DNA from 2 places in the Marilutibacter alkalisoli genome. Region 1 is predicted to be linked to the other one. Evidence: predicted binding sites of a transcription regulator. Region 1 holds the regulator's gene; the other holds the start of a gene.
What was found. The regulator sigma-54, encoded in region 1, starts transcription at its own class of promoters, with help from an activator protein. The targets are predictions, from matches to a motif close to TGGCACGNGCNTTGC.
Positions count from the first base shown of each region.

Region 1 (14,560 bases):
CGCTGCCGATGCCTTCATGGGTGACGAGGAGAATGCCGACGCTCATGCCGCAAACTTAGCAGAGGCGGGTAACAGGCCGGAAGCGTTGGCGTTGTGTCGGGCGCCGGTCGCATAAGATCACGGGCAGCCGTGACAGGCTGCCCGTGTTCGTACAAGCATGGTTGGAGCGGACTTGGCCGCGGTGCGCCGTCAGCGGTCGGGAGGCGCGTCGTCGGTGGTCGGGTCCGGCTCCGGATCACGGATCGGCTGCTCCGGGATGTGCGGTTCCGGCAGTATCGCCTGATCGTCGTACGGCGGGATCTGCTCGGGATATATGTTCTCGGTTTCCGTCTCGGGGGGCGTCGCTTCGGGTGGCGGCATGTCCTGTTCGGCAGGGATGCTCTCATCCCGGATGGGCTCGGTTGAGGATGGCGTTGCCGGCTCGTACGGCTCGGGCCGGTCGCAGCCCGACAGCGCGAACGCGGCGAGGATGGCGATCGACAATGCCGAGCATGCGATGCGTGCGCGTTGCGCGGCCACGGAACCGGTGTTCGAGGCGCGGTGTTTCGAAGTATGTCTGTGCGGGGATGCTGTGGTGCGAGAGTTCATGGCTTGCCTCCTGGCTGGGAGAGAGGGGGCTCGAGTAAACCGCGTGGCGCGCCGCATTCAGGCGCACCCCGAACCTAGACCTGCAGATGCAAGCCCGACGCTAGCAGAACGCAAATGTTTCGTGATTCGGTGAAAGCGCGCGGGAATCGTGTCAGGGTGTGTTCATGCCCGCTCGCGGTCGCTCAGTCCAGCTCGCGGTGATGCACGGCGACCTCTTCCCAACCCTGATCCCGGGCATGCGCGGCCATTCGCTCGGCGAGGTAGACCGACCGGTGGCGACCGCCGGTGCAGCCGAACGCGACGGTCACGTAGCTGCGTGTCGAGCCGCTGGCCATGCGCGGCAGCCAGGTATCGAGGAAGTCGGCGACCTGGGCGCGGTAGTGCTCCACTTCCGGCTGCCCGGCCAGGTAGTCGCAGATCGCGGCGTCGCGGCCGGACAGCGGGCGCAGGCTGGCGTTCCAGTGCGGATTGGGCAGCACGCGGGTGTCGAACACGAAGTCGGCGTCGGCCGGTACGCCGTGGCGGTAGGCGAAGGACTCGAACAGCAGCGACACGGTGCTGCTGTCGCTGAGTCCGAAGCCGGTGATGATGTGCCGGCGCAGCTGGTGGACGTTCATCTCGCTGGTGTCGATCACCGTGTCGGCGATGCGGCGCAGCGGGCGGGAAACCTGGCGCTCGAGCGCGAGCGCATCGGCCAGCGGCAGGCCGAGCCGGCTCAGCGGATGGCGTCGACGGGTGTCGGCGTAGCGGCGCAGCAGCACCTCGTCGCTGCTGTCGAAGAACAGCAGGTGCGGGTCGAAGCCATGATTGCCGACCGCCGACAGCCATTCGGGAATGTTGGTCAGGTCGCTCCGGTGGTTGCGCACGTCGATGGCCACCGCGACCTTTGCCGGGGCGCCGTCGTCGCCGTCCTTCATGCCCTGCACCAGTTGCGGCAGCAGGTCGGCCGGCAGGTTGTCGACGCAGTAGTAGCCCAGGTCCTCCAGCGTCTTCAGCGCCACCGACTTGCCCGAGCCGGACATGCCGCTGACGATCAGCAGCACCGGACCGGCATCGGCGACAGCGGCTGACGGGGACGGTGCGGTGGATGGCGTTTCGTTGCCGGTTTCGTTCACGTCTCCCCCCGTTCAAGGAAATTGCTGTGCCGTGCGATGAAGGCGGCGGCCGGGTCCATGCCTTTCATGCGCAGACTGTGCAAGCGGGTCGCGGCCTCGGCCAGCACCGCGAGGTTGCGGCCGGGCATGACCGGCAGGGTGATCGTCGGCACGTCGAGGTCGAGGATGCGGCGGGTGCCGCTGTCGCCGGTCAGGCGCTCGATACCGGCCGGCAACGGCTCGGCCATTGGGCGGGTCAGGTGGATCACCAGGCGCAGGTACTTGTTGCCCTTGACCGCGGTGTCGCCGAACATCTCGCGGATGTTGAGCACGCCCAGGCCACGCACTTCGAGCAGGTCCTGCAGCATGTCGGGGCAGGTGCCGTCGAGCACGTCCGGTGCGATCTGGGTGAACTCGGGCGCGTCGTCGGCGACCAGGCGGTGGCCGCGGGTGACCAGTTCAAGCGCGAGCTCGCTCTTGCCCGAACCCGATTCGCCGGTGATCAGCACGCCGATCGAATAGATTTCCATGAACACGCCGTGCAGGGTCACCCGTGGTGCCAGCGTGCGCGCAAGGTGGTACTGCAGGTGGTTGAGCAGTTCATGACCGCGCCGTGGCGAGATCCACAGCGGGGTCCCGGATTCCTCGGCGGCTTCGCGCAGGTCTTCCGGGCAGGGCTGGTTCTTGCTGATGACCATCGCCAGCGGCCGGAACTGGATGATCTTCTCGATCGTCTCCCAGCGGTGGCGCGAATCCAGCGAGTCCAGCCAGGCCAGTTCCTCGGTGCCGAGGATCTGCACCTTGTTCGGGTAAATGGTGTTGAGGTAGCCGGCCAGTGACGGCCGCCGGGCCACGGTGTGTACCGCTTCCAGCACCCGCGTGGCGCCGGTCTGGCCGGCCGCCCAACGCAGGTCGAGCCGCTCGCGCTGCTGCTCGAACAGTTCGCCGGCGCTGATGCTCGCGTTCATGGCCGTGCCCCGCCGAGGCGGGGGCGGTGTTCGGTGCCCGGGTTCATGCGTCGAGATGGTACGCGATGGCACCGGGCATCGGTGAAGGTTCCTAGATGCTGAACTCGCCGTTGCGGGCGAGGCTCTCGCCGCGATGGTGATCGACCATCTTCTCCTTGTGTTTCATCAACAGGCGGTCGAGCTTGTCGGCCAGCAGATCGATGGCGGCGTACATGTCGATCGCATTGGCGTCGGCATGCAGGGTGCGGCCGGAGATGCTCACGGTAGCCTCGGCCCGATGGTCCGGCTTGTCGAGGCTGAGCTGGGCGCGGATGTCCAGCGGTTGTTCGTAGTGGCGCTCGAGGCGGGCGAGTTTGGTCTCGACATAGTCGCGCAGGGCCGGGGTGACATCGATCTGCTGGCCGTGGGTTTCGATACGCATCGCAGAACCTCCTGAGTCGTCGCCTGAGGTGGGTCCGGGGCCGGGGCGCCGGATCTACAGCATCGCACGATCGGAACGGGATGGGCAGGGCCGGCGGGCCGCGATACGTCATCATTTCGGCGAATGCCGCCGAAGGTGGCGCAGCCTGTGCTTCCGACCGCCTGGGCTGTGGATCGTCAGCCGATTCTCACGCGATCCTGCGATGACGGGATGTTCATCGCCTCGCGGTATTTCGCCACTGTGCGCCGGGCCACGGGTACCCCGGTGGACTTGAGGGTCTCGGCCAGGCGGGCATCGGACAGTGGCTTGCGTGGGTCCTCGGCATTGATCAGCTGGCGGATCATGGCCTGGATCGCAGTGCTGGAGGACTCTCCGCCACTGTCGTTGCTGACCCCGGAGGCGAAGAAGCCGCGCAGCGGCAGGGTGCCGCGCGGGGTGCGGGCGTATTTGCGGGCGATCGCGCGCGACACGGTGGATTCGTGCATGCCGATCTCGGCCGCGACCTCGCGCAGGGTCAGCGGACGCAGCGCGCTGTCGCCGAATTCCAGGAAGCCGGCCTGCTGCCGGATCAGGCACTGGGCCACTTTGAGCAGGGTCTCGCCACGCGCTTCCAGGCTCTTGAGCAGCCAACGCGCCTCCTGGAGGTGGCCGCGCAGGTAGCTGGCGTCGGCGGCGCTGGCGCCGCGGATCATGCTTTCGTAACCGCGATGGATGGTGATGCGCGGGCGCATGCTTTCGGCCAGTGCGACCCGCCACAAACCTTTCTGGCGCCAGATCACGACGTCCGGGGCGACGTAGGTGTCGCTGTCGGTGCCGCCCACCTGCGAGCCCGGACGCGGATCCAGGGAGCGCAGCAGCTGCACGGCGATCTCGACCTCGCCGGGATCGAGTTTCAACTCCCCGGCCAGGCCCGCCACGCCGGCCTTGGCCAGACGCTGCAGCGGGCTGAAGGTCAGCTTGTGGGCGAGGGCCTTGCCTGCGGTATCGTCGGGCAGTGTCTCGATCTGCAGGCGCAGGCATTCGCCGAGGTCGCGCGCACCGACCCCGACCGGGTCGAAACGCTGGATCACGTGCAGGACGGTGGCGATTTCCTCCTCGCTGGCCCGGATCTCCGGCGCCAACGCGGCGATGATCGCGTCCAGCGGCTCGCGCAGGTAGCCGTCGTCCTCGATCGCCTCGATCAGGGTTGCGCCGATGCTGCGGTCGCGCGGCGACAGGTGGCTCAGGTGCAGTTGCCAGAGCAGATGGTCCTGCAGGCTGTCGTCGGCGGCGACCTGATCGGCGGCACTGCCTTCGTCGGAGCCACCGGCCGGACCGCTGCGCTCGTACCAGGACTCGCCTTCGCCGGGCGTCCAGTCGTCGGCCGCCTCTACCTGGATATCGCTGCCGTCGACCTCCTGTCCGGTCCCACTGTCCTGTGCGCCCGCTTCATCGCCACCGGCGTCGATCGTGGTTTCGGCCCAGTCCAGCAAAGGATTGGTCTCGATCGCGTCGGCCAGCTCAAGCTCCAGTTCGGCGGCGGACAGCTGCAACAGACGGATGGCCTGACGCAGCTGGGGCGTCATGACCAGATTCTGTCCGAGAGAGGCTTGCAGGCGGGGTTTCATTTCCTGTCGCGATACGGAGGCCGTCGGGTGTGGCGGTCGGGGCAATAGCCGGACACCGCCCGGCACGGACGGGATACTGAAGATGTCGGTTACCCGAGTGCAGTCCCCGTGGTTCCATGCCCGGGCGTTGTGCCCGTGACCACGGGTCACCGTATCAAAGCAGGTTGATCGAAAGCAGATTGATCAGTGCCGGCAGCTAGAGACGGAAGGTTTCCCCGAGGTACACGCGGCGCACGTCCGGATTCGCCAGCAGCGTGTCCGGAGCCCCCTGCGCGAGCACGCCACCGTCGTTGAGGATATACGCGCGGTCGCAGATTCCCAAGGTTTCGCGGACGTTGTGGTCGGTGATCAGCACACCGATTCCCCGATTCTTGAGGTGGCGCACAATCCGCTGGATCTCGCCGACCGAAATCGGGTCGACGCCGGCAAAGGGTTCATCCAGCAACATCAGTCGCGGCTTGGCCGCCAGTGCGCGGGCGATCTCGACCCGGCGCCGTTCGCCGCCGGACAGGCTGGCGCCGAGCTGGTCGGCGACGTGGGTGACCTGCAGCTCGTCCATCAGACTGGCCAGTTCGCGCTCGCGGCCGGCCTTGTCCAGGTCCTGGCGCAGCTCCAGCACCAGGCGGATGTTGTCGGCCACGTCGAGCTTGCGGAACACCGACGGTTCCTGCGGCAGATAGCCGACACCGTACTTGGCCCGGGCATACATCGGCTCGCCGGTGATGTCCTTGCCGTCGAGTACGATCCGGCCGGCATCGGCCGGGACCAGGCCGACGATCATGTAGAAGCAGGTGGTCTTGCCGGCGCCGTTGGGGCCAAGCAGGCCGACCACCTCGCCGGCATCCAGGGTCAGGCCGAATTCCCTGACCACCTGGCGCGAACGATAGGCCTTGCGCAGGCCCTCGGCGACCAGCATCAGTTGCCCTCCGGCTTGCCGGGGGCCGCGTTGCCGTTCTTCGGCATGATCCGCAGCTTGACCCGGCCGTTGTCGGATGCGTTGCTGGAAGCCTGCACCCGTCCGGTCCGCATGTTGTAGACCAGGCGCGGGCCGTTCATGGTGTTGCCGTCCTGCCGGACGCTCACGTCACCGGTCAGGGTGACGGTGTCGACCGTCAGGTCGTAGTCGATGCGGTTGGCGCGCGCGTTGAACGGGCTGCCGTCGTCCATTTCCTGCTTGAGCGTGGCCGGGCTGCCGGTCAACACCGCGCGAGTGGGTTCGCCGTTGCGTACGGTCACCTCGGCGCGCACGGAGCGGATGTCCAGCGTGCCCTGCTTGATGACGACGTTGCCGATGAACACCGTCGGCTGGCTCTCGTTGAGGGAGTGGTCGAAGTCGTCGGCATCGATGTCCATCGGCTGGTTGCGGTCGGACGAACGCGCCAGCAGGTCCGCCGGCAGGACGGCCAGCAGCGCGATGGCCAGCAGTGCGGTGAGGCTAGCGGCGGATGCTTTCATAGCGGGTACGGGTGTCCTGGAGGGTGATCCGGTTACGCTCGAGGTCGGCCTCGAGGGTGTGGCCGGTCATTATGAGTCCGGGCTGGGTGAGCGTCACTTTAACCGCGGAGGTGGCCCGCTTTGCCTGCGGGAACACATCGAGCTGTTCCGTCCGCATCGTCACCGGGCGGCCGTCGGCATCTCCGCTATCGGCCTGGACCTGGCCGCGCAGGCGGATCTCGTCGCCGCGCTCGCTGACCCAGCCGGTCTGCGAGCGCACTTCCCAGGTGCCGCCTCCGGAATCCGGGGACGATGGGATGATGAACAGCGGGGTCTCGATGTCCATGGTCTTGCTGTCGGGGTCGCGTTCCAGTCGTGGCGCGCGCACGGTGAACGCTTCCTGCCCCTGCTTGTCCAGCGCGATCATCTCGAAATCGTTGAGGATGTAGTCCGGCTGCGTTTGGCCGCTGGCAGGCGTGGCATCGCGGTCGCGCTGGCTCCACAACACCCAGCCGGTCAGCAGGGCGCCGGCGAGCAGGGTCAGGGTGGCGAGGGTGCGCCAGTTCATGCGCGTGTCCCGTCCGAACCGGCGCCATCGCCGCTGAGGTCGGACAGCAGGGCCTCGGCATGCCCCTGCGCGGCCAGCAGCAGGTCGCAGAGTTCGCGCACGGCGCCATGACCGCCGCCGGCATGGGTGCGCCAGTGGACGCGCTCGCGGGTCCAGGGATGGGCATTGGCCGGGGCCACGGACAGGCCGACCTGCAGCATCACCTTGAGGTCGGGCAGGTCATCGCCCATGAACGCGACCTGGTCCAGCCCGATCCCGAGCTGTTGCGCGATCGCCTGGACGCAGGCCAGCTTGTCCTTGACTCCGGTATGGGCCTCGACACCCAGTTCCCCGGCGCGCCGCTCGGCGACCGCACTGGTACGTGCGGTGACGAAGGCGACCGCGATCCCGGACTTGCGCAGCATCACCAGGCCCATGCCGTCGTGGACATGGAAGGCCTTGTGCTCGCGGCCCTCGCTGTCGAAGCCGAGCTGGCCATCGGTCAGCGTGCCATCGACATCGAAGCAGGCCAGGCGGATGCGCGCGGCGCGCTCGCGGATGTCGGCGGGGTAGTCGTTGAGGTGGCTGTAGGGCATGGAGCGAGTCGAGAGTGGAGAGGAATGAGGAAAGAGTGGGAGTGGAGGTCGGGCTTTTACTCGTTTCTCACTCCTCTCCACCCTTCACTGTTTCAAACTACCCGTGCGCGCAGCAGGTCGTGGATGTTGAGCGCGCCGACAACGCGGTGGTCGGCATCGATCACCAGCAGGCCGCCGATCTTGTGGGTCTCCATCATCCGCGCGGCCTCCACCGCCAGCGCGTCGGCGCCGATGGTCTTGGGGCTGCGGGTCATCACCTCGCCGATGCGGGTGCTGCGCAGGTCGACGGCGGCGTCGTCGAGGCTGCGGCGCAGGTCGCCGTCGGTGTAGAGGCCGAGCAGTCTGCCGGCGTCGTCCACGATCGCGGTCATGCCCAGGCGCTTGCGGCTCATCTCGACCAGCGCCTCGCTGACGGTGGCGTCGGGGCCGATCCGTGGCACGTCGCTACCGCTGTGCATGACGTCGGTGATGTGCAGCAGCAGACGGCGGCCGAGCGAGCCGGCCGGGTGCGAGCGGGCGAAGTCGTCGGTGGTGAAGCCACGCGCTTCCAGCAGCGCGACCGCCAGCGCATCGCCCATCGCCAGGGCGGCGGTCGTGCTCGAGGTCGGGGCGAGGTCGAGCGGACAGGCTTCGGCCGGCACGGTGACGTCGAGGTGGACGTCGGCCTCGCGCGCGAGGGTCGAGCCGGGGCGGCCGGTCATCGCGATCAGCGGGTTGCCCTGGCGCTTGAGCACCGGCAGCAGCATCAGCACCTCGTCGCTCTCGCCGGAGTTGGACAGCGCCAGCACCACGTCGGCGTCGGTGACCATGCCCAGGTCGCCGTGGCCGGCCTCGCCGGGGTGGACGAAGAAGGCCGGGGTACCGGTCGAGGCCAGGGTCGCGGCGATCTTGCGGGCGACATGGCCGGACTTGCCCATGCCGGTGCAGACCACGCGGCCGCGGGCTTCGAGCACCAGCCGGCAGGCGGCAGCGAATTCGGCGCCGACCCGCGCGCCGACCGCGGCCAGGGCCTGGCCCTCGATCTCGAACACGCGACGCCCGCAGGCGGCCAGGCCGTCATCGGTGGCCGGGACGATCGGGCGGGCGGTGGAAGGTTGGGCTGCCATTTCGGGGGATGCCATCAAAGTGGGCCGGGAATTCATGGCCAGGGGTGGGATACTGATGGAACCTCGAAAACCTTCGAGGTTCCCGCTACGCTAATCGGCCAATTCTAGGCCCTCCAGTTCATGTTTGCCTGACGCGCGGCCCACCGGAGGTCGCGGAGGACTGCATTGCCTTGACCCCCTGTGGCCGCCCGGCATCGGCGTGCCCGGTTCCATCCGAGGAGTACCAGTGACCCCCAGCATCATCCAATCCCTGATCGAACAGGGCCTGCCAGGCGCCCGCGCCCAGGTAAGCGGCGACGATGGCGTCCATTTCGAGGCCACCGTGGTCTGCGAGGCCTTCCGCGGCAAGCTGCCGCTGGCCCGGCACCGGCTGGTCTATGCCACCCTTGGCGAGCGCATGGGCGGCGAGATCCACGCGCTGTCGCTGAAGACCCTGACTCCGGAAGAGGCTGCCTGAGCCGATGCACAAGATCGTTGTCCAGGGCGGTCGGCCGCTCAATGGCGAGGTGCAGATCTCCGGCGCCAAGAACGCCGTGCTGCCCATCCTTTGCGCGACCCTGCTGGCCGACGGGCCGGTCGAGATCAGCAATGTCCCGCATCTGCATGACGTCATCACCACGGTGAAACTGCTGGGCGAGCTGGGCGCCGGCATCACCATCGACGAGGGCACGCTGGCCAAGGGATGCGGGATCAGCGTCGACCCGACCACGGTGCACAGCCAGGTCGCGTCCTACGAGCTGGTCAAGACCATGCGCGCCTCGGTACTGGTGCTCGGGCCGCTGCTTGCGCGCTATGGCCATGCCGAGGTCTCGTTGCCTGGTGGCTGTGCGATCGGCTCGCGGCCGGTCGACCTGCACATCAAGGGTCTGCAGGCCCTTGGTGCGGAGATCGCGGTCGAGAACGGCTTCATCAAGGCACGTGCCGATCGCCTGAAGGGCGCGCACCACGTGTTCGAGATGGTCAGCGTCGGTGCGACCGAGAACGTGCTGATGGCGGCGACGCTGGCCGAAGGCACCACCGTGCTGGAAAACGCGGCGATGGAGCCGGAGATCGTCGATCTGGCCGAGTGCCTGAAGGCAATGGGCGCCCGGATCGAGGGTGCCGGCAGCAACCGGATCGTGGTCGAAGGCGTCGAACGCCTGCATGGCGGCGCGCATTCGGTGGTGCCGGACCGGATCGAGACCGGCACCTTCCTGGTCGCCGCGGCGATGACCGGCGGCCGTATTACCGTGCGCAAGGCGAGGCCAGACACACTAGATTCGGTGCTCGACAAGCTCCGCCAGACCGGTGCCGACATTGCGGTCGACGGCGATCGCATCACCCTCGACATGGGCGGACGTCGGCCGAAGGCGGTGGACATCTCCACCGCACCGCATCCGGCGTTCCCCACCGACATGCAGGCGCAATTCATGGCGTTGAACTGCATCGCCGAGGGCGTTGGCGTGATCAACGAGACGATCTTCGAGAACCGCTTCATGCACGTGAACGAGCTGCTGCGGTTGGGTGCCGACATCCGCGTCGATGGCCACACCGCGGTGGTGCGCGGCGTCGACAAGCTCAGCGGCGCGCCGGTGATGGCGACCGATCTGCGCGCCTCCGCCTCGCTGGTGCTGGCCGGTCTTGTGGCCGAGGGCGAGACCACCGTCGACCGCATCTACCATCTCGATCGCGGCTACGAGAACCTCGAGGAGAAGTTGTCCGGGCTGGGGGCGAGCATCCGCCGGGTGCGTTGATCGGGTATCTAGCGCAGCGATTGCAGGGTCAATTCCAGCGAATCGCCATTCTTCGTCTGCTGGATGATGCGTGCCGGCACCGGCATGCCGTCCACTACCCAGGCGGTGGTCTTGCGACGCTCGTCGTCGCCGACGATCTTGGTCGCAGTGTGGCTGCGGCCATCGATGGTGATCGTTTCCTGGCCGGCAGTGGTGTAGCTGAGCTGCTTGACCCGGCCGTCGTCGACCATGCGGTACTTCAGCGGCTTGCCCGCGTTCAGGTCGCGGACGATCGCCAGGTAGATGAGCAGCGCGTCCATGTCGCCCGCTTTCAGCGCGATCGGGCCGGCGCGGTCGGCTTTCACGTCGCCGCTCCAGCGTGCCTGGCCGGCGGCCCAGTCATAGGTGGCGGATTTGCGGCTGCGCTTGACCAGGACCTTGTTGGTGTCGTTGCTGCTGAGCGGGCGTAGCTGGCCGTCCTTTTCCTCGAACACGGTGGTCTGGGACAGGTCGGCCAGCGCGTTGCGCACGTTGAGGCTGTAGCGCCAGCGGTCGTTCTCTTCCCGGGTCAAGGTCATCTGGCCATTCGCCTCCATGCCCATGTAGCCGGCCTTGTAGTCGGCGGTGAATGGCTCGATCGCGCGCGCGGGCAGCGTGGCCAACATGAGCAGCGCTGCCAGCGCAGGCATCAAGGTCAGGTATTTGCGCGTGTTCGATGCATGGTTCATCTACTGCACTCCCGTGTAATCGACCAGTCGCAGGTCGTAAGTGTCTTCCCCGCCCTCGCGTTGCAACATCCGCACCGGGGTCGGGACGCCTTTCACGACCCAGACCACCCGCTCCTCGTCCTCGGCGTTGTCGTCATCGCCTTCGTCGGGGAGGCGGGTGACCCGCATCGCGTTGTAACTGAGTTCGCCGACCCGCACGCCCTCCAGTTCCTCGGCGACATGGTAGATGTGTGCCTTCGCCCGTCCGTTGTCGACGAAACGGTAGCGCAGGGTCCTGCCCGGTTCCGCGTCGCGGATTACCGCCAGATTGATCAGCAGGGCGCTCATGTCGCCATGCTGGAGCGGGACCGGGCGCTGCCGCCATTCCTTCAGGTCGCCTTCCCAGCGTGCCTGGCCTGCGGCCCAATCGTATATGCCGGTGGAACGCTTGCGGGTGAACAGGGTCTTGCGGAGGGTGGACTGGCTCAGCGGCAGGAAGCCGCTGGCAGTGTCCTCGAATACCGTGCTCTGTTCGGCATTGATGCCGGCCAGCTTGAGCAGGCCGCGCCCGCCCATGTTGAGGTCGACGCGCCAGCGGTGCGGTGCATTCAGTTCGGTCACCTGGAGGCTGGCCTCCCCGAGCGCGCGCCCGTGGTTGAGTACCTGGTAGCTGGCCATGAACGGTGCCAGTGCCTGGGTGGCCTCGGCTTCGACCTCGGTCTGTGTGGTGGCAGGCACCGCTTCCGGGGCCTGGGTGGCCGCGATCGCCGGCGACAGGGCCAGCACGATGGCGAATGCGAGACGGGCGGGAGTCCGGGGCATGGGGGGCTTCGGGCGGGAAAGAGGATCAGCCTGACAGCCGATCGTTGTCATCAAGTTGCAGCGGCGCGGCCAGGGGCCTGTCGTCGAGGGTGACTGTGCCGTCGCGCAGGCGCACGCGGCCTTCGGCCAGGACCTTGACCGTGGCCAGCAGCAACGGATGTTCGCGGGTGAGCACCCGTGCGGCCAGAGCGTCGGCATCGTCGCCGTCCAGCACCGGCACCCGCGCCTGCGCGATCACCGGTCCGCCGTCCAGCTCGGAGGTGACGAAGTGGACGCTCGCGCCATGCTCGCGCACCCCGGCGGCCAGCGCCTGCTGGTGGGTATGCAGGCCCTTGAAGGCCGGCAGCAGCGATGGGTGGATGTTGATCATGTGGCCCTGTCTTGCCTCGACGACGTGTTCGCTGAGCAGACGCATGTATCCCGCACAGACGATGAGGTCGGGCTGAACAGTGTCGACGTGGCTGAACAGCGCGTCATCGAATGCCGCGCGCGAGTCGAAATCGCGCGGACGCAGCGAGGTGGTCGGGATGCTCGCGTGGCGGGCGCGTTCGAGGGCGCCGGCCTTCGGCCTGTCGGAGAACACGCCGGCGATGGTGGCGTTCAGCCTGCCGGCGGCGATCGCATCGATCAAGACCTGCAGGTTGCTGCCGCGGCCCGAGGCGAGCACCGCGATCCGGCGCCCGCAATTGGCCTGCATGTACTCAGCCAATGCGGACGCGCTCGCCGTCGCCAGCCCTGACCACTCGACCGATCCGCCAGTTCGGCAGCGACAGGCGTTCGAGATCGGCCTCGACGGCGGCTGCCTCTTCCGGCGCGACCACCAGCACGAAGCCGATACCGCAGTTGAAGGTGCGCCACATCTCGGTGGCTTCGACCGCGCCTTCGCGCTGCAGCCATTCGAACACCGGCGGCAGCGGCCAGCTTGCGGCGTCGATGTCGATGCCCAGGCCATCGGGGATGACCCGGATGATGTTCTCGGTCAGGCCGCCGCCGGTGACGTGGGCCATGGCATGAATTGGAGAGTCCGCACATGGATGTGCGGGCGTTTGCGAGGGACTCGCATCACCTCCGCCATGAGCCTGCAGCAGCTCCAGCACCGGCTTCACGTACAGCCGGGTCGGCGCCATCAACGCGTCGGCGAGCTTCTGGCCGTCGGCGAGTTCGAGTTCGGCCGGACTGCCGGCACGCTCGTAGATCCTGCGGATCAGCGAGTAGCCGTTGGAGTGCGGGCCGGACGAGGCGATGCCGATCAGCAGGTCGCCCTCGCGGGTCCTGCCGCCGTCGAGCAGCTTCGACTTCTCGACGCCGGCGACGCAGAAGCCGGCCAGGTCGTATTCGCCCGGCGGGTACATGTCGGGCATCTCGGCGGTCTCACCGCCGATCAGCGCACAGCCCGACTCCTCGCAGCCGCGGGCGATGCCGCCGACCACCGCCGCGGCGGTGTCGATGTCGAGCTTGCCGGTGGCGAAGTAGTCGAGGAAGAACAGCGGTTCGGCGCCCTGCACCAGCACGTCGTTCACGCACATCGCGACCAGATCGATGCCGATGGTGTCGTGGCGACCCAACTGCTGGGCCAGCTTCAGCTTGGTGCCGACGCCATCGGTGCCGGATACCAGCACCGGCTCCTTGTACTTGTTCGACAGGTCGAACAGCGCGCCGAAGCCGCCCAGTCCGCCCATGACCTCGGGACGGAAGCTGCGTTTGACCAGCGGCTTGATGCGTTCGACGAGCTCGTTGCCCGCGTCGATATCGACGCCGGCATCGCGGTAGGTCAGGGGAGCGGGGGGAAGGGGGGTGGACGTCACGGCAGGGTCGCAGGGCGGCGGGAAGACGGCGATTTTACCAAGACCGCCGGGGAATAACCGGGCGAGGCCGTATCGCTGCGGATGGACGTTCCGGTCCGGCTGCGGCACCATTCCGGGCATTCCGACGGCTATACAGGCGGCGAACCCCGCATGACTGCTGCATTGCGCAAGACCTCCATCGCGATCAACACGGTTCTCGGGATGCTGCTCCTGGCGATGATATTCCCCGTCTCCGCGCAGCGGGTCGAGGGCGACCAGATCCACGCCGACGACGTCTATACCGCCGAGGTCGTGGTCCGCGGACAGGGCGAAGACGAGCGCAGGTCCGCGCTTGCCCGGGGTCTGGCCCAGGTGCTGGGCAAGCTGTCGGGCGACAGCGGTGCGGCATCGCGTCCTGGCGTATCACGAGAACTGCGCCGTGCCGGCGACTACGTGACCGGTTACGACTACCGCCAGGACGAGGGGGTGTCCGCGAGCGGGGCACCGACCTATCAGACCGTGCTGGTGGCCCGCTACGACGAGGCCGCGGTGGATGCGCTGGCGTCCACCCTGGGCATTCCGGTCTGGCCGACGCCGCGTCCCAAGCCGGTGCTGTGGCTGGCGATCGACGATGGCAGCGGCCCGCGGCTGGTCGGCCTTGCCCAGTCCAATGCCGCCCGTTCGGTACTGGATCGTGCGGTCCAGCGTGGCTACCGGCTTGGCCTGCCGGGCGGCAGCGCCGCCGAGCAGGCGGTAGTGGGGGCCATCTGGCGTGGCGACACCGCCGCGATCGCCCGCGCCTCGCAACGTTACAGCCCGCCGATGCAACTGATCGGCAAGCTCCGCCGAGGCAATGGCGGCTGGGCCGCGGACTGGATCTTCGTCGACCGCGGGCGGGTGCTGGCACGCTGGTCCGAGAGCGGCGCCGATGCACGCATGGTCATGGCCACCGGCGCCGACGGCGCCGCCGACGCGCTGACCAAGCGCTACGCCAAGCGCACGGCGGCCGGTCCGGCCGGCAGCTATGCGGTCACCTTCCGCGGACTGGACAGCAGCGAGAAATACATGCGTCTGTCCGGCTACCTGCAGGGGCTGTCGGTGGTGCGCGGGATCAAGCCGCTGCGGGCGACCGCTGATGAGATGGTGCTTGAACTGGAGTTGCTGACCGGATTGC
Region 1 covers NZ_CP041242.1:910,472-925,031, forward strand. Annotated here, with positions in the region: gene FKV23_RS03880 (PTS sugar transporter subunit IIA) at 1-46, opposite strand, end outside; gene FKV23_RS03885 (hypothetical protein) at 190-519, opposite strand; gene rapZ (RNase adapter RapZ) at 771-1,703, opposite strand; gene hprK (HPr(Ser) kinase/phosphatase) at 1,700-2,650, opposite strand; gene hpf (ribosome hibernation-promoting factor, HPF/YfiA family) at 2,742-3,071, opposite strand; gene FKV23_RS03905 (RNA polymerase factor sigma-54) at 3,248-4,678, opposite strand; gene lptB (LPS export ABC transporter ATP-binding protein) at 4,875-5,594, opposite strand; gene lptA (lipopolysaccharide transport periplasmic protein LptA) at 5,594-6,133, opposite strand; gene lptC (LPS export ABC transporter periplasmic protein LptC) at 6,114-6,680, opposite strand; gene FKV23_RS03925 (KdsC family phosphatase) at 6,677-7,255, opposite strand; gene FKV23_RS03930 (KpsF/GutQ family sugar-phosphate isomerase) at 7,348-8,361, opposite strand; gene FKV23_RS03935 (BolA family protein) at 8,588-8,818, shown strand; gene murA (UDP-N-acetylglucosamine 1-carboxyvinyltransferase) at 8,823-10,094, shown strand; gene FKV23_RS03945 (DUF3108 domain-containing protein) at 10,103-10,801, opposite strand; gene FKV23_RS03950 (DUF3108 domain-containing protein) at 10,802-11,602, opposite strand; gene purN (phosphoribosylglycinamide formyltransferase) at 11,628-12,299, opposite strand; gene purM (phosphoribosylformylglycinamidine cyclo-ligase) at 12,304-13,407, opposite strand; gene FKV23_RS03965 (DUF2066 domain-containing protein) at 13,558-14,560, shown strand, end outside.

Region 2 (14,560 bases), 1.2 Mb from region 1:
CGTAATTCTCTGGCAGGTCGGCGGCCATCTGCAGCGGGCAGTACAGCACCACGTACAGGGCGAGCTGTTTGGCCAGCGTGGTCTGGATCGCCTGGCCGCGGCCCTGCAGGCTGAGGATGCCGGGGGTGAAGTCCATCGGGCCGGACAGCATGCGGGTGAATACCAGGTTGGTCTCGTGCTCGGGCGGGTTGGTCGGATTGCCCCAGGCGGCGTATTCCATGCCGCGCGCGCCCTCGCGCGAGACCCAGTTCGGGTAGGTGCGGCGCAGGCCGGTGTCCTTGATCGGCTCGTGGGCGTTGATCGCGACCTTGTGGCGGGCGGCGGCCTCGAGCACGCGCTGGTGGTGGTTGCTGTTCCACTGGCCGTCATGCCATTCGCGCGCGACGGTTCCGTCATCGAGTCGCCGCTCGATCCCTCCGGCGTCGCAGACGTAGCCGGTCTTGACCGAGTCGATGCCCAGGCGTGCGTTCATCGCGAACGCGGCTTCCATCTGCTCTTCGTAGTGGCTGACCGCGCAGGCGGTCTCGTGGTGGCCGACCAGGCGCACGCCTTTCGACGTGGCGTAGGCCGAAAGCGCCTCGATATCGAAGTCGGGCGTGGCGCGGGTGAAGTCGAAGTCGTAGCCGTTGCCGAACCAGTCACCGTCCCAGCCCGGGTTCCAGCCTTCCACCAGCACGCCGCGGAAACCGTGCTCGGCGGCGAAGTCGATGTAGCGCTTTGTGTTCTTCGTCGTCGCACCGTGCTTGCGGCCAGTGGCCCAGGTCTCGGTGTCCAGGTGCAGCGACCACCAGATGCCGATGTACTTGGCCGGTTCGAACCAGCTGACATCGCCGAGCCTGTTGGGCTCGTTGAGGTTGAGGATCAGGTCGGATGAGGCGTACAGCGCGGCGGCGCTGTCGGTGATCTGCAAGGTCCGCCACGGGGTGTGGAACGGGGCGTTGCGGCGCACCTTCCAGCCTTCGGATGCCGGGGCCAGCTGGGCGCGGAAGCGGCGACCCTCGGTGCGGCGCAGCCACATGCCGGCGTAGTCGACCAGCGCGGCCTCGTGGAAGGCGATGTGCAGGCCGTCGTCGGTACGCACCGTCATCGGCGTGTGCGCCTGGGTGACCTGTTCGACCGGGGTGCGATCGTACAGGTACTCGTAGCGGTTCCACTCGCCGGCCGGGATCCACCACGCGGTCGCCGGCGTGGCGAGGGCGAACTCGGTCAGTTCGTCGTCGATGATGACCTCGTCGAGATTCGGCTGTTCGGGGAGTTCGTAGCGGAAGCCGAGGCCGTCGTCGAACACGCGCACGAGCACGTCGAAGCTGCGATTCGGCGCGATGGTTTCGGTGAAGCGCGCGCGCAGTTCGTTGTGGTGGTCGCGGACGAAACGGCTTTCGCCCCAGGGCTGTTCCCAGGTTTCGTCATGGCTGCGCGTTGTTTGCGAGGACAGGGCGAGGTTGCGTTCGAGCTTTTCGGCGCCGCGAAGCTGGAAACCGAGCCGGGAATCGTCGATCACCGGTTCGCCGAAGCGCAGCACGCGGTAGGCGAGGCGGCCTTCGGTGATATCGAGTTCGACCGCCAGCACCTTGCCGGGCGATTCGACCCGGGCGACGGTTTCGGCGTTTGCGGTGAAGACGGCAAGGCCGAGGATGGGCAGGAGGGCGATGTGCCTGAACAGGTGCATGATGGTTTCCTGTTGTCGTGGTTTGTCGCCATCCCGAGCACGGCGAACAATCTGCTTTTGGAGCCTTGCAGTGGGCCGCAGCCGGGCATGGCTTTGCAGGACACGCCGTAAACCCGTCCTTGGGGGCTCATCCGAAACATCCATGTTTCGGAAGGACCTGCAAAGCCATGCCCGGCTGCGGCTGGACCGTTGGCCGGAAAGCCGATCCCTTGCCATGCTTGGGATGACGGAACATGTTCATGTCATTCGATCAGTTGGCTGACTTCTCGATCACGTAGACCGCGGTGGTGCGGGCCGGGATATTGAATCGGCCTGTCGCGGGATCGAACACGGCCTCGCGTGCACGCGGATCGGTGCCGTCGCGCAGCACCGGGTGCAGCACGTAGTCCTTGCCGGTTTCGTCCTGCAGAAGTAGCGATTGGGGTTGCGACGATACGTTGACCAGGTACATCACCTCATCGAACTCGGCACCGGAATAGCCGCGGCCATCGAGGTGGCCGGCGATCACCGCCGGGTTCTGCTCCGGACCGGTGTTGGGGAAGCGCAGCCGTTGCTGCACTGCGTCGGCGCTGCGCAGGCGGAACAGGGATGAGCCGGCGCGGATGCGCAGCAGGTCGAGGAAGGCGTCGCGGACGAAGCCGATCTGCTCCGGGCCGGGTCGGATGCCGGGTTCGTGCAGCAGCGGGCGCATCCACTCCCAGTCCTCGCGGTTGTCGTGCGCGGGCGGCAGACCGGTGCCGAAGAAGTTGTCGCGGCCGGTCCAGTCGACGCGATTGAACCAGTCGCCGGAGTCGTAGCTGTTGCGGTCCAGCGATTTGGAGCGCAGCAGTTCGCCGCCGGCATGGAAGTAGGCCACGCCCTGGCTGAAGGTGTTCAATGCCAGCGCCAGCAACTGCACCCGCGCACGCTCGTCGGCGGGGGTATCAGGCGGCAGCTTGATCGCGTTGATGTCGAACAGGGTCTGGTTGTCGTGGTTCTCGACGTAGTTGACCGCTTCGCCGGGCTGCGCGGCGTAACCGGCCGGCTGGCCCTTGTAGTCGATGGCCGACAGCGGCTTCTCGATGCCGTCGGCGGCGAGCATGCGGTAGTCGCGCAGGGTGCCGGCGAGGCCGGCGCGGACCAGGTCGGCGGCATGCAGCAAAACTTCGTGATCGTCGCTCTCTGCGAGGCCGTTGACGTAGCCGGGCGTGCGCAGCGCCTCGCCGCGGTCGGCCGGGCCGCCGCCGCGGATCGCGTCGCGGGCACGGTCGCTGAAGGTGGCGATGCCCGAATCCTGCAGCGACAGCTGCGAGGCCTGCACGAAGCGCGCGCCGTCGACCACCTCGCCGAAGTTCCAGCCCTCGCCGAGAAGCTGCACGTGACGACCGGCGGCGGCATCGACCGCAGCCTGCAGTCGCTCCATCGCTTCGCGCGGCTGATGGCCCATCAGGTCGAAGCGGAACGAGTCGATCCGGTAGTGCTTCGCCCACAGCACGGCCGAGTCGATCATCAGCCGCGCCATCATCATGTGCTCGGTGGCGGTGTTGTCGCAGCAGGTCGACTGCTCGACCACGCCGTCGGCGTCGAGGCGGTGGTAGTAGCCCGGGACGATGCGGTCGAGCACCGAACGCGGGTCCTGGCCGGAGGCGCTGGTGTGGTTGTAGACCACGTCCATGCCCACGCGCAGGCCGGCCGCATGCAGGGCCTGCACCATCGTGCGGAACTCGCGCACCCGCACCGCGGCGTCATCGGCATCGCTGGCGAAGCTGCCTTCCGGCGCGTTGAAGTGGAACGGGTCGTAGCCCCAGTTGAAGCAGTCGCGGTCGGCGACCGCCATCACCGCCGCCTGCTGCGCCTCGCTGTCGGGCGCGGCATCAGGCACGTCCGGGACGACACAGTCCGTCTCCGGCACCGTGGCGAGGTCGAATACCGGCAGCAGGTGGATGTCGCTGATGCCGGCCCCGGCCAGTGCGCGCAGGTGGCGCATGCCATCGCTGCCGGTATCGGTGAAGGCGAGGTACTTGCCGCGGTGCTGTTCCGGCACGGTTGCATCGTCGCGCGAGAAGTCGCGTACGTGCAGCTCGTAGACCGCCATGTCGGTCATTGCCGCCAACGGTTCCGGGCGCGGCGCGCCGTCCCAGCCTGCGGGCTTCAGCGCTGGATCGTCGAGATCGATGATGAAGCTGCGCTTCGAGTTGGCCGACAGGCTAACCGAGTAGGGATCGGTGACGCGGTTACGCACCATGCCGGTGCCGGGTACAAACACGTCGACCAGGTACGTGTAGTAGTTGCCGCTCAGGTCGTTCTCGAAATCGACCGACCACATGCCGGTCGCCTCGTCGCGTTGGAGTGGGACGGTTTCGCGGGCGGGTGTGCCGGCGTCGGCGTGCAGGCAGGCGCTCACCGCCTTCGCGGTCGGCGCCCACAGCCGCAGCGAAGTTGCGCCATCCGCAAGCTCCGGACCGAGCGCAGGTCCGATGCCGGCAGCGGCGTATAGATCGTCGAGTACGCCCGGATGCTGCAAATCGGTGACGGCAAGCACGTGACCATCGGCGTCCTCGTGTACCAGACGCAGCTGGCCACGCAGCAGTTCACGCAAGGTGGCATCGTCGGCCTGCAGTCGCAGCCGCACGCCCTCGCCGATGAAGGCGAAGCGTTCGGCCAGTGCCGACGGTAGCGGATCGGTGTCGACGGACAGCGGCAGCGAGCCGTCGGCGCCGGTGACGGCCGTGCCCGGTTCGGTGACCAGCTGTCCGCTGGCGGAGTGGTAGAGGCGGAAGCGTCCGCCTCCGACTGCCTGCCCCGGCCACTGCAGGCGCTGGCGGTCAAGCCAGTGGCTCTTTGCGGGAAGGGTCGGCGAGGCGGCTGCCCGTAGCACGCGGGCGTGGGTATCGCCATCGCAATCGGCCAGGGGGGCGGCACAGGCGGGCAGGCTGGCGAGCAGGAGCGCTGCAAACAAGGGAGCGCGGTTCATCGTGGACCTCCCTTTTCCGGTTCAGCCGAGCCGGGCGAAATAGACGCCGCGGCCCGGCAGTTTCAGTTCACCGCCCACGACCTTGCCGGTGAGCAGACCGTGGTCGTCCAGCGCAGTCGGCGGCCGCCCTTCGGGAAACGTGCTTGCCGGAAGCGGCCAGTCGACCGCGGTGGTCGAGAGGTTGAACACGACCAGCAGGCGGTCATCGCCGTTGCCGCGGGTGAAGGCCAGCACCGGCTCGCGGGTGTCGAGGAACGCGATGTCGCCGTGTACCAGCGCCGGCAGCGTCTTGCGCCAGCGCAGGAAGCGGCGGGTGGTGTTGAGCACCGAGTTCGGATCCGTTTCCTGCGCCTGCACGCTGCGTGCGCGGTGCTCGGACGGGATCGGCAGCCACGGCGTGCCGTCGCTGAAACCGGTGTTGGGCGCGTCCGACCATGGCAGTGGCGTGCGGCAGCCGTCGCGGCCCTTGAAGTTCGGCCAGAACGAGATGCCGTACGGATCCTGCAGCGCTTCGAACGGCACCTCGGCCTCGGTCAGGCCCAGCTCCTCGCCCTGGTACAGGCAGACCGAGCCGCGCAACGAACAGACCAGCGCGACCAGTTGCGCGGCCAGCGCGTCGGAGGCCTCGTCGCCGCCCCAGCGGCTGACCGCGCGTTCGACGTCGTGGTTGGAGATCGCCCAGCACGGCCAGCCGTGCGGCATCTTCGATTCCAGGTTCTCGACCGTACCTCGGATGTAATCGACGCTGAAGTCGTCGGTCAGCAGCTCGAAGCTGTAGCCCATGTGCAGGCGCTGGTCGCCGACGTACTCGGCCATCGTCGCCAGCGAGTCCTCCGACGAGAACTCGCCCAGCGCGGCCACGTCGGGGTAGCGGTCCATCAGCCCGCGCAGTTCTTCCATGAAGCCCAACGTCTCGGGCTGGGTATTGTTGTAGTAGTGGTACTGGTAGGCGTACGGGTTGTCGGCGCTGAAGCCGCGACCGACGCGCAGGTGCGGTGGCTTGGGTGGGTTGTCGCGCAACTGGGCGTCGTGATAGCAGAAGTTGATCGCATCCAGGCGCAGGCCGTCGACGCCACGGTCGAGCCAGAACGCGACGTTGTCGAGCGTGGCCGCGCGCACGTCGTCGCAATGGAAGTTCAGGTCTGGCTGCGAGGTCAGGAAGTTGTGCAGGTAGTACTGTTCGCGGCGCGGCTCCCATTGCCAGGCGACGCCGCCGAAGATCGACAGCCAGTTGTTCGGCGGCGTGCCGTCGTCGCGTGCATCGGCCCACACATACCAGTCGGCCTTGGCGTTGTCGCGGCTCTCTCGGCTTTCCTGGAACCAGGCGTGCTCGATCGAAGTGTGGCTGAGCACCTGGTCGATCATCACCTTGATGCCGAGCGAGTGCGCCTTGGCCAGCACGCGGTCGAAGTCCTCGATCGTGCCGAACAGCGGGTCGACGTCGCGGTAGTCGGCGATGTCGTAGCCGAAGTCGGCCATTGGCGACTTGAAGAATGGCGATATCCAGATCGCGTCGACGCCGAGGCTGGCGATGTAGTCCAGCTTCTCGACGATGCCCGGCAGGTCGCCGACACCATCACCGTTGGTGTCGCGAAAACTGCGCGGATAGACCTGGTAGATCACCGCGCCGTGCCACCATGAAGCCGTCTTCATTCCATTCCCACCCGAACCGTTTCGGGTTGCCACTATTCCATGCTCAGGACCCGCTGGGGCAGGCAAAAGGTCATGGCGGACGGTGAATACGTTTGCACGGTTCCATGTTGCAGTGCGATGCCTGACTAGCATGCGCGCCATGCCTTTGCCGGACGTGGCGGATCGAGTCCTGCGCGTCCAGCTGTCGTCGTCCCGGCGAAAGCCGGGGCTCATTCTGATTCGCGGCTGTATCGGGATGGCCTGAAATGCAACATGGGTCCCGGCTTTTGCCGGGACGACGGAACTGGAACCAATGAAGGGGAACGAATGAATCCAGCACCATCGACGGCGTCGACCACCACAATGTCGACGACCGCCAAGCCCGCACTCACGTTCTGGCAGATCTGGAACATGTGCTTCGGCTTCCTCGGCATCCAGTTCGGCTTCGCGTTGCAGAACGCCAACGTCAGCCGCATCTTCCAGACCCTGGGCGCGGACATGGACCTGGTGCCGGGCCTGTGGATCGCCGCGCCACTGACCGGCCTGCTGGTGCAGCCGGTGATCGGCTACATGTCCGATCGCACCTGGGGCCGCTTCGGACGCCGCCGGCCGTACTTCCTGGTCGGCGCGATCCTCGCTTCGCTGGCCCTGTTCGTAATGCCCAACTCGCCGCTGCTGTGGGTCGCCGCCGGTACCCTGTGGGTGCTCGATGCCTCGATCAACATCGCGATGGAGCCGTTCCGCGCCTTCGTTGGCGATCAGCTGCCACCACGGCAGCGGCCGACCGGTTATGCGATGCAGAGCTTCTTCATCGGTGTCGGCGCGGTGGTTGCGAGCATGCTGCCGTGGTTGCTGGCGCACGCCGGGGTGGCCAATACCGCCGCGCCGGGCGAGGTGCCGGACACGGTGCGCTACGCGTTCTACTTCGGCGGCGCGGTGCTGTTCCTGGCGATCGGCTGGACCGTGCTGCGCACCCGCGAGTATCCGCCCGAGCAGCTGATGGCGTTCGACGACGCGACACCGGTCATCCATGAGCCAACCGCCACCGCGCCCGTGGTTACCGCTACCACCGGCCTGGGCTGGCTGCTGGCTGGCGCGGCCGGGGTCGCCGCGATCGCGTGGTTCGGCTGGGGCCGGATGCTGTATGTGTTGGCCGGCATGCTGCTCGCCTATGGCCTGCTGCTGCAGGTCGCGCGCTTCCTGAAACCGCAACGCATGCTGGCCGTCATCGTCAGCGACATGCGGGTGATGCCGGGGACCATGCGGCGGCTGGCGGTGGTGCAGTTCTTCTCCTGGTTCGCCCTGTTCGCGATGTGGATCTACACCACCGGTGCGGTCACCGAGGTCCATTTCGGCAGCACCGACACCGCTTCGGATGCCTACAACGAAGGCGCCAACTGGGTGGGTGTGCTGTTCGCCGCCTACAACGGCTTCGCCGCGCTGGCCGCGCTCGTGATTCCGCTGATGGTGCGGTGCTGGGGGCTGCGGGTCAGTCACCTGGTCAACGTCAGCCTGGGCGGCCTCGGTCTGCTGTCGTTCCTGTGGTTCCGCGACCCGCACTGGCTGCTGTTGTCGATGCTCGGGGTCGGATTTGCATGGGCCTCGATCCTTTCACTGCCGTATGCACTGCTTTCCGATAGTCTTCCGGCGGACAAGATGGGCATCTACATGGGCATCTTCAATTTCTTCATCGTGATCCCGCAGCTGGTCGCGGCCAGCCTGCTCGGCTTCATGCTCAAGACCTTCCTCGGCGGTGAGCCGATCAATGCGCTGGCGATCGGTGGCGCGAGCATGATCGTCGCCGGCCTGTGCGTGTTGCGCGTGCGTGAGCCGGGGGCGGCGCGATGAGGCCGGTGCTGTCCACCCTGGCCATCGCCCTGGCCCTGCTTGGCGCGGGTTGCGCGCATTCGCCGACCGAGGCTCCGGCGACGCTGCCGGCCGCGACCCTGCGCCCGGCCTATTACGGCACGCTGGAGCCGCTGGCATCCGACGCGGTCTACTTCGTGGTCACCGACCGTTTCGTCAACGGCGACCCGTCCAACGACCACCGCGATCAGGGCGGGCCGGACGCCGCGCGGCGGACCTTCGACCGGCCGGTGCCGGGCGCCGGCGCGAACGGTGCCAACATCGGCTACCTCGGCGGCGATTTCAAAGGCCTGCTCGACAACGCCGGCTACATTGCCGACATGGGTTTCGGCGCGGTCTGGATCACTCCGATCGTCGACAACCCGGACGAAGCTTTCACCGGCGGCGATCCGATCGGTTCGGACGCGTTCTTCAAGGATCGCGGCAAGACCGGCTACCACGGTTACTGGGGCGTCAATTTCTTCGAGCTCGACGAGCATCTGCCGAGCCGCAAGCTGGATTTCGCCGGGTTGACCCGGGGTCTGAGGAAGCACGGGCTCAAGACTGTGCTCGACATCGTCGCCAACCACGGCTCGCCGTCGTACACGATGCCAGAGCCCCAGCCCGGGTTCGGGCAGATCTTCGACGCCGACGGCACCCTGATCGCCGATCACCAGAACCTGCACCCGGGCGAACTGGACCCGGAAAACAACCCGCTGCACGCATTCTTCCATGCCGAGCCGGACCTGGCCCAGCTGTCCAACAACGACGACACCAGCCCGGTCGTGCTCGACTACTTCTGCCGGGCCTATCTGAAGTGGGCCGGGCAGGGCGCCGACGCATTCCGCATCGACACCATCCGCCACATGCCGGTCGCATTCTGGAAGTCGTTCAGCGACTGCATCCGTGCCGAGCATCCGGACTTCTTCATGTTCGGGGAGGCCTTCGACTACGCGGCCGAGAACATAGCCCCGTTCACCTGGCCGGAGAACGGCGGCGTCAGCGTGCTCGACTTTCCACTCAAGGAGCGCATCGACGCGGTGTTCAGTGTGAAGCAGCACGATGATGGGAAGCACGGCTACGAGCACATCGTCGATGCGCTGTATCTGACCGGCGGCCCGTACCACAACCCGTACGAGCTGATGACCTTCTACGACAACCACGACATGCCGCGCATGGATGCGAGCGACGAAGGCTTCATCGACGCGCACAACTTCCTGTTCACCGCGCGCGGCATCCCGGTCATCTACTACGGCTCGGAGGTCGGCTTCATGCGCGGCACCGGCGAGCATGCCGGCAACCGCAACTACTTCGGCCAGCCGCGCGTCAACGCCGCCGAGGGCCACCCGATCCATGCCGCGCTGCGTCGCATCGCCAAGGTGCGCGAGGCCACGCCGGCGCTGCAGCGCGGACTGCAATTGAACGTGGAGATGGCCGGCGACCGTGCGGTGTTCTATCGCGTGCTGCAGGAAGGCGGCTTCGCGCAGATCGCGCTGGTCATGCTCAACAAGGGCGACGCGCCAGCGGCCTTCGAGGTCGAACGCTGGCTGCAGCCGGGCGAATGGCGTGCCGCGATTTCCGGTGACCGGCAGGTAGTGGAAGACAGCGGCACGCTGCAGGCGACCGTGCCCGCGCATGGCGTCGAGGTCTGGCTGCTCAATGCCCCGGTCCGCCGCGCCGACCTGCGCGCGGCGCTGGACGAGGCGATGGCGGAGCGGATCGGCGGGCCGAAGAACTAGCGACTCTATCTACCCTGCGGAGCTGGAAGCGAGCGGTTACTCCGCCCCGGTCGAGCGCCGCACCACCAGTGAAGCCGGCAGGGTGATGCTCCGCACTTCCTCGCCGCGGATCTGCGCGATCAGCGACTCGACCAGCAGCGCGCCGGCCCGCGTGGTGTCCTGGAACACAGTGGTCAGCGCCGGCTGGGCGAAGCGGGCGGCGGGGATGTCGTCGAAGCCGCTGACCACGATGTCCTCGGGCACCCGCCGGCCGCTTTCGGCCAGTGCCCGCATCGCGCCGATCGCGATCAGGTCGCTGGCGGCGAACACCGCATCGAATTCGCCCCCCCGCGCGAGCAGGGTACGGGCGGCGTCGTAGCCGGCCTCCTCGGCGCTGACCGCGTCGACCTGCAGGCCCTCGTCCATGCGCAGGCCGGCTTCGTGCAGGGCGGCGTCGCAGCCGCGGTAACGGTCGAAGAACTCCGGGTAGTGGCTGGAGGCGTCGCCGAGAAAGGCGATCCTGCTGCGGCCGAGGCCGAGCAGGTGTTCGCCGACCAGGCGGCCGCCGTGGAAGTTGTCGCAGCCGATCGAGATGCCCGGCTGGTCCGGCAGCACCGCGCCCCAGCGTACGAAGCGGGTGCCCTGGCCGACCAGGGTTTCCAGCTTGCCGCGGTAGGCCAGGTAGTCGCCGTAGCCGAGCAGGATCAGGCCGTCGGCCTTCATGCTGTCCTCGTAGTCGGCATGCCAGTCGTCGGACAGTTGCTGGAACGAGACCAGCAGGTCGTGGCCGTAGCGGGCGCAGGCGCGGGTGATCGAGCCCAGCATCGACAGGAAGAACGGATTGATGTGCGAGTCGTCCGGGGTCGGGTCCTCGAACAGCAGCAGGGCCAGCGTGCCGGAGCGCTGGGTACGCAGGCTGGAGGCGTGGCGGTCGACCTTGTAGTTGAGCTCGCGCACCGCCTCCTCGACCCGCTTGCGGGTCTCGGCGTTGACCAGCGGGCTGCCGCTGAGCACGCGCGACACGGTGGCCTGGGAGACCCCGGCGCGGTGTGCGATATCGATCGACGTGACCCTGGATCGTCTGCCCATCGGGCCCTCCTCCCATGGACGGAACGTGGAACGGACCCATTCTACCGGGATGCCGGGGGCGGCGGTCCGGAGCATGCGCCAATCGGGTGCAGGAGGCGGCCGGCGCTGCGCAATTGTGGTGCATCTCGCCCGCAGCTGGCGAGCCGACATGTATGAAATCAATGGCTTGCGATGGCTCTTGGGTTGGCATGCCGCTTGCGTACAAGATGGCACATCCACTCAACCGGAAAGGCCGTCAGCACCATGTCGCTCGAAAACGTCGAAAAGCTCATCCGTGACCACAAGGTCGAATTCGTCGACCTGCGCTTCGCCGACATGCGCGGCACCCAGCACCACGTGACCTATCCCCAGTCGATCGTCGACGCCGGCCTGTTCGAGGACGGCAAGATGTTCGACGGTTCCTCGATCAACGGCTGGAAAGGCATCAACGAGTCCGACATGGTGCTGATGCCGGATCCGGCCACCGCCTACCTCGACCCGTTCGCCGCCGACCCGACCCTGGTCATGGTCTGCGACGTGCTCGATCCGTCCACCATGCAGTCCTACTCGCGCGACCCGCGCGGCGTCGCCAAGCGCGCCGAGGCCTACCTCAAGGCCAGCGGCATCGCCGAGCAGGCGTTCTTCGGCCCGGAACCGGAGTTCTTCGTGTTCGATTCGGTCCGCTACGGCAACGAGATGGGCCACACCTTCTTCCACGTCGATTCCGAGGAAGCGCACTGGAACTCGGCGCGCGAGTACGAAGGCGGCAACAGCGGCTATCGCCCGGGCATCAAGGGCGGCTATTTCCCGGTGCCGCCGGTCGACTCGCTGCACGACATCCGCGCCGAGATGTGCAAGACCCTGGAGCAGGTCGGCATCGAGGTCGAGGTGCATCACCACGAGGTCGCCAATGCCGGCCAGTGCGAGATCGGCACCAAGTTCAACTCGCTGGTCAAGAAGGCCGACGAGCTGTTGATGCTCAAGTACATCGTCAAGAACGTGGCCTTCCGCAACGGCAAGACCGCGACCTTCATGCCCAAGCCGATCGTCGGCGACAACGGCAGCGGCATGCACGTGCACCAGTCGCTGGCGAAGGATGGCAAGAACCTGTTCAGCGGCGACGGCTACGGCGGCCTGAGCCAGATGGCGCTGTGGTACATCGGCGGCGTGTTCAAGCACGCGCGCGCGATCAACGCATTCACCAACGCCAGCACCAACAGCTACAAGCGCCTGGTCCCGGGCTTCGAGGCGCCGGTGATGCTGGCCTATTCGGCCCGCAACCGTTCGGCCAGCTGCCGGATCCCGTTCGTGTCCAACCCGAAGGCGCGCCGGATCGAGTTCCGTTTCCCGGATCCGGTGCAGTCGGGCTACCTGACCTTCGCCGCGCTGATGATGGCCGGCCTGGACGGCATCAAGAACCAGATCGACCCCGGCGCGCCGAGCGACAAGGATCTCTACGACCTGCCGCCGGAAGAGGAAAAGGGCATCCCGACCGTGTGCCACAGCCTCGACCAGGCGCTGGAGGCGCTGGACAAGGACCGCGAGTTCCTCAAGGCCGGCGGCGTGTTCTCCGACGACTTCATCGACGGCTATATCGCGCTGAAGATGGACGAAGTCACCCGGTTCCGCGCGGCCACTCACCCGCTCGAGTACCAGATGTACTACGCGAACTGATCGCGTAGCACCCGCGGCGGACCGGACGGCACAAGTCCGGCCGTCGCACGGTGGGGCAAGGGACCCCGCACTACCGCAACGAAAGAAGGACCACAACGGTGGGCGTGCCCGCCGCAGGGCGGCTTTTGCCCTGAATTTGCCTGGAAACAGGATGCGGCGGGGCTTCGAGGCCCTGCCGTACGAGCACGAAAGCAATGACCGGGGAGGGCCATCGCATATGAGGAGCCTGTGTCATGTCGTCTCAGATCAATAGCAGCAAGCGTTGTGTTTCACGCCACCGTGTCGCGACCCATCGCACCGCGGCCGGCCGCATTCTGGCTCCCGTGGTGTCGTGCGTACTGCTGGCCGGCCTCGGGATGGGCCATGCACAGGCCGGTGAGGTATCGGGCGAACTCACCCTGACCAGCGACTACCTGTTCCGCGGCATCACCCAGACCGACGAGAAGCCGGCGATCCAGGGCGGCATCGAGTACACCGACGACAGCGGTTTCTACGTCGGTGCCTGGGGCAGCAGCATCAGCTGGCTGGCCGATTCCGATCCCGACATCTCCAGCCAGGTCGAGCTCGACGTCTATTTCGGTTACGGCGGCGAGTTCGGCGACAGCGGCATCAGCTACGACGTCGGCGCGATCTACTACTGGTACCCGGGCAGTTATCCCTCGGGCTTCAACAAGGCCGACACCGCCGAGCTCTACTTCGGCCTCGAGTGGAACATCCTCTCGCTCACCTATTCGTATGCGTTGACCGACTGGTTCGGCGTCGACGATTCCGATGGCAGCCAGGCGCTGGAACTGGGCACCAGCTGGGAGTTCGCACCGAGCTGGACCCTCGACGGCGCCGTCGGCAAACAGTGGGTGAAGCACGACCCGGCCAGCGACTACGCGTTCTGGTCGGTCGGCGTCGGCAAGAGCTTCGACGGCGGCTTCGATATCGCCTTTGCCTACAACGACAACGACCTGATCGGGCCGGACGAGACCTGGACCCTGTCCGTCACCAAGTCCTTCTGAACACGGCCCGCCCAACCGTCCGCAACATCGCCACGGAGCACGTGCATGAAACTGATCACTGCAATCATCCGGCCGTTCAAGCTCGACGAGGTGCGCGAGGCGCTCACCGAAGTCGGTGTGTCCGGCATCACCGTCACCGAAGTCAAGGGCTTCGGTCGGCAGAAGGGCCACACCGAGCTGTACCGCGGCGCCGAGTACGTCGTCGATTTCCTGCCCAAGTTGAAGGTCGAGTGCGCCGTGCCCGACGCCATGCTCGAACCCGCGCTGGAGGCGCTTCAGTCGGGTGCGAAGACCGGCAAGGTCGGTGACGGCAAGATCTTCGTCAGTCACCTCGAGGCCACGGTGCGTATCCGCACCGGCGAGCTCGACGACGACGCGCTTTGAGGCGGTGGCCATGGACATCCATCGCCACCGCCCGTACGAGCCGTTTCCGCCGTCGCCTCCGCGCAGGCGGGCGACCGGTGACGCCTCATTCGTAGACGCAATCAAGGGGAAAGACGAAATGACCGATTCAAAGACACCTGATCCCCGCCTGCGCGGGGATGACAGTCGCGATACCAGTGCGCTTTCGCCGGCGCAGCGTCGCGCGGTCGATGCGTTCCGCTTCCCGCGACCGCTGGCGGCGTTGTCCGCGCTGCCGGCGCTGGTGGCGCCCGCGCTGGCATCGGCGCAGGAAGTGATCCAGGAGGTGGTCGAGGACGTCGCGCCGATCGTCGACAAGGGCGACATCGCCTGGATGCTGGTCTCGACCTTGCTGGTCGTGCTGATGACCGTGCCCGGTTTGGCCCTGTTCTACGGCGGCCTGGTGCGCGCCAAGAACGTGCTGAGCGTGTTGATGCAGGTGCTGGCGGTGTTCTCGCTGGTGGTGGTGCTGTGGGCGATCTACGGCTATTCGCTGGCCTTCGGCAGCGCGGGCACGATCATCGGCGGCTTCGACAAGCTGTTCCTGTCGGGGGTGACCCCGGACAGCCTGGCGGCCACCTTCACCGATGGC
Region 2 covers NZ_CP041242.1:3,614,426-3,628,985, reverse strand. Annotated here, with positions in the region: gene FKV23_RS16020 (glycoside hydrolase family 97 protein) at 1-1,669, opposite strand, end outside; gene FKV23_RS16015 (alpha-1,6-glucosidase domain-containing protein) at 1,920-4,622, opposite strand; gene FKV23_RS16010 (alpha-glucosidase family protein) at 4,644-6,275, opposite strand; partial or broken gene FKV23_RS17875 (MFS transporter) at 6,618-7,278, shown strand; partial or broken gene FKV23_RS17870 (MFS transporter) at 7,356-8,102, shown strand; gene FKV23_RS16000 (alpha-amylase family glycosyl hydrolase) at 8,099-9,838, shown strand; gene FKV23_RS15995 (LacI family DNA-binding transcriptional regulator) at 9,875-10,906, opposite strand; gene glnA (type I glutamate--ammonia ligase) at 11,150-12,559, shown strand; gene FKV23_RS15985 (TorF family putative porin) at 12,793-13,566, shown strand; gene FKV23_RS15980 (P-II family nitrogen regulator) at 13,612-13,950, shown strand; gene FKV23_RS15975 (ammonium transporter) at 14,069-14,560, shown strand, end outside.
Region 2: a site for sigma-54 is predicted at 11,091-11,105, ahead of glnA (type I glutamate--ammonia ligase). Genes of this name have one in related genera too.